2 regions of the Photorhabdus kleinii genome follow, and region 1 is predicted to be linked to the other one. Evidence: predicted binding sites of a transcription regulator. Region 1 holds the regulator's gene; the other holds the start of a gene.
What was found. Region 1 encodes Fur, which represses iron uptake genes when iron is present. Its sites were predicted from a motif close to ATAATAATGAGAACNACTATCAA; they were not measured.

Region 1 (2,211 bases):
CTCGGCATCCCTACCTGGTACTACGGTGAAGCACAGTGTGACTGGGATGATTTCTTTCCTACTCTGGAAGAGATCGATTTTGAAGGGAAGTTGGTCGCCCTTTTTGGTTGTGGTGATCAAGAAGATTACGCGGAATATTTCTGCGATGCTATGGGAACTATCCGTGACATTATTGAACCCCGCGGCGCCATTATTGTTGGTCATTGGTCAACCGAGGGCTATCACTTCGAAGAATCAAAAGGTCTGGCTGATGATAGCCATTTTATTGGGCTTGCTATTGATGAAGACCGCCAACCAGAATTAACAGAAGAGCGTGTTAATGCCTGGACTAAACAGATCTACGAAGAGCTGAGTTTGTCAGAAATTCTTGCAGGATAGCGGCCTATCCCAGTAAGCGTAATTGGTGCAGGCCATTTCTTATCAATAGTGAACCCACGGTAGGTGAGAAGTGACTCGCTTCACTCGCACCTGTGGGATCGCATTCAAAGGCTATTACTTTTGTCAGAACACTGCTTAAATCCGCTTTTCACTACGAAGAATGGCAAAAAACAGCCTAAGTATGATAAATAGTAAGGTTATTCCTGCGTTTTATAAACGATTATTCTGGCAAAATGTATAATGAAAGTTAAGGTTAACGTGGTTTTCATTTTCATTAGCCATGCCTATAATCATAATCTGATAACTAACTGGTACTTTTTGAAGTATCACTAAGTTCACTTTACTGAGTAACAGGACTGAATCCGCATGACCGACAACAATAAGGCATTAAAAGATGCTGGACTTAAAGTTACACTTCCTCGTCTGAAAATATTGGAAGTGTTACAGGAGCCTGAATACCACCATGTCAGTGCGGAAGATCTCTACAAAAAACTGATTGATAACGGTGAAGAGATTGGACTTGCTACTGTCTACCGCGTGTTGAATCAGTTTGATGATGCCGGTATTGTCACCCGTCATAACTTTGAGGGTGGCAAATCGGTTTTTGAACTCACTCAACAACAACACCACGACCATTTAATCTGCCTGGACTGTGGTAAAGTCATTGAATTCAGTGACAAATATATCGAAAGACGCCAGAAGAACATTGCTGAGCGTTATGGGATTAAGCTTTCAAACCACAGTCTTTATTTATATGGTCACTGCTCTGCCGGTAATTGCCGCGAAGATAGTAGTGCACATGATGAGAAATAATTCACGCCTGAACCGCTAATTTTTTATCTACCTAGAGAGGGGAACCCATCAGGGTTCCCCTCTTACTACAACATTATCATGCCTTTACGTTATCAATTCGACTATAACGTTTACCATCCGGGCTGACAGAACGGATCAACACATCACCCCTCACTCTTGGGCGTTTATGGTTGTTATAAACTTCCCAGTTACGACCGCCATCAGTCGAATACTGGATTACCAATCCAGGCAGAGCAACATTAGCCCGCAAGATACCCCGTTTTACCTTAGCCCCCGGAACCGGCAGACGATAAGCAATACCTGCTTTATCCAGTTTACTAAGTTCACGTTGCCCTATCAGGTTAGCGAATCGAGTCCAGTCGCGATTAAGCGCATCTATATCGACTTTATACGTTTCTCCACGCTTATATACCTGGCCCGGAACATAATCCAGCTCCCAACCGGCCCGGTGCCATGCCCGTTCTGCCAGCGGTAACAAGCGCGGATAAATCATATATTCCATCTGTTCATCAGTCCGAACCGTTTCACTCCATCCTTGACCTGAAAGCCCATAAGCGCCCGGCCACGGTTTATCACTTTTCGCACGGAATGCATTACCATCACGGTCAATGGAAGTTTCAGCATTTTGAGGTATGTTATTGGGTGCAAAACTAAAGATCTTAGCTTCATCGTTAAAACGAGCCGCCCAATAATAGCCACGCTCCTGTGGATGAACTTCATATGGCATATCCAGATAAATATAATCTGGGCTAGATATCACCACTTCATAGCCCTTATTTGCCCAATCATTGACTGAATCAAAGCCGCCATCGTAGAGAGCGTCCCAGAAATTCACCCCAACGCGTTTGGTGGCAAAATCTTTAGCGCTGCCAACATGTTTAAAACCATCCTGCCACGCCTGCATCCTTTCAATGCCATTAGCATTCACAATTTTGCTCACTTCAATTGCGAAGTCGCTGGCAAGATAATCAATGTCTTTCACAACACCCTGTTCTATCAACTTCTGACAAATCTGAGATT
Region 2 (2,211 bases), on a different contig from region 1:
ATCATTGTTTCAACCTCTTAATCGTTCAATGACCTGATTAACCCAGGCTGATCTGCACGTCTACACCGGCAGCCAGATCCAGACGCATCAGAGCATCAACGGTTTTCTCGGTTGGCTCAACGATGTCAACCAGACGCTTATGAGTGCGAATTTCGTACTGATCACGCGCATCTTTATTAACATGCGGAGAAATTAGAACGGTAAAACGCTCTTTATGAGTCGGCAGCGGGATCGGACCACGAACCTGCGCACCAGTACGCTTAGCGGTCTCGACAATTTCCGCAGTTGATTGATCGATCAGACGATGATCAAATGCTTTCAGGCGAATACGGATTCTTTGGTTCTGCATGAGACCAGAGCTCCAACTATTTTATAAACGTAAATAATTACTACTCGAGCCCATTTCGATTGATGGGAGAGTGTAATCGTTCAATATATAACCCCCATATCGGGGGTATTTTAAATGGGCAGTAAAAAACACTGCGCATTTACTGGCTAACAAACCAGACTTACACGTAAGTAAGACCGCATATTATACACAAATCAATTAACAAAGCAAGATACAGATGAAGATTTGTCCGGAGTAAAATTAAAGGGGCATGAAACAAAATGCCCTAACTTAACAGATAGGGCATTTTTCCGTAACTATAACTATTCTCCTTCAAGGATCTGTGCTTGAGTGTAATTTTGAATCCCCATACGTTCAATTAATTCAAATTGAGTTTCCAGCCAATCAATATGCTTTTCTTCTTCATCTAGAATATCGATCATTAAATCACGGCTAACATAGTCATGAATCGAATCAGCATAAGCAATCGCTTCTTTCAAATCTTTAGCTCCTTGCAATTCGAGCTGCAAGTCAGATTTGAGCATTTCTTCGATATCTTCTCCGATGTTAAGTTTTCCTAGATCCTGCAAATTAGGAATCCCTTCAAGAAAAAGGATACGTTCAATGTACCTATCGGCGTGCTTCATTTCATCGATAGATTCATGATATTCCTTATCATTAAGTCGAGTAAGACCCCAGTTTTTGAACATCCGGGCGTGCAGAAAATACTGATTAATTGCAACAAGCTCATTTCCAAGAAGTTTGTTCAAATGAACAATCATTTTTTTATCACCTTTCATAGCTTACCCCTCCGCTTCCAGTACTTAAAGTGTAGTACCTATTCAACAGAGTAGTAGTAAACTTACTTCTTTTTTATCAAGCAACGTTACCTATCTTGGGTAGCTGTGCAATCTCCTCATTAATTAGCTCTCTAGCTTGGCGTATGCATTTGCCACAATCACGGCCTACAGGCACAATACGTTTTAGTTCTTTAATAGAGTGAATATGATGTTGACGCACCGCATTACGTATTGTTTTGTCACTCACCGCATTACATAGGCAGACATACATAAATAACACTCTCTGGTACACATTATAGCGCATATTAAATAATAATGAGTCTCATTTCAATAATCATTCGCATTTTAATTTTCTGATTCAGGTTCTTCCAAATATTCTTTTAGCCTTGTCAAATAGAGGTAGTTCTCTCATTTCTATAATACTTTGGCTAGGAAGGCTTTTATCTCTATCAGGAACTTTCTTAAACTTATTCCATCCTAAGACTATCTCCTACATCAGCAATTTGTTCCAGAACTGATAGCTAGACAGAACAACCCACTTAAGATATTACGGGATATAGAATTCACATACTTAGTTGTACGAAAACGAACATGCTATGCCGTAATCTTTTCAGGGGTATCCCCTCTTTCTGTTAGAACATACCAACAGAGGCAGAACAAGCATGGGTTAGATATTACTACCTGTATGTAAAAGAAAATATGACTTATCTAAGTCTGAAGACAAATACTTATTTGGAAAAATCATGAGTTATCACTAACGTATTCTATAGATGAATGATGTATATATACTCTAAGAATATCCTGATAAAACAGCTAAATGACGCTTCCAGGAACAAACGATCAAAATCAAAAATTTAAAACACGAAGAGACAACCCAACGGGGTGGTTCATACAGAGAATTTAAGGAAGGATGATATAAATTAAAATACTCACTAACAGACACCTAATGTAGCACACCAGGCGTCTGTTCTAAAACAAGACAGAATGCAAACCTATTCTAGAGTTGGGTACTTAATTATTAGCTATTAAGCGATAACTTTAGCAACAACACCAGCACCTACTGTACGGCCACCTTCACGGATA

Region 2: the regulator Fur is predicted to act here: its motif matches at 1,456-1,478, upstream of bfd (bacterioferritin-associated ferredoxin).

What each region holds. Positions count from the first base shown of each region.
Region 1 is NZ_JAJAFY010000016.1:11,761-13,971, forward strand. It holds gene fldA (flavodoxin FldA) at 1-378, shown strand, start outside; gene fur (ferric iron uptake transcriptional regulator) at 745-1,191, shown strand; gene LG003_RS10080 (beta-N-acetylhexosaminidase) at 1,268-2,211, opposite strand, start outside.
Region 2 is NZ_JAJAFY010000057.1:23,125-25,335, forward strand. It holds gene rplC (50S ribosomal protein L3) at 1-5, opposite strand, end outside; gene rpsJ (30S ribosomal protein S10) at 38-349, opposite strand; gene bfr (bacterioferritin) at 652-1,128, opposite strand; gene bfd (bacterioferritin-associated ferredoxin) at 1,205-1,399, opposite strand; partial or broken gene LG003_RS19890 (EF-Tu C-terminal domain-related protein) at 2,154-2,211, opposite strand, start outside.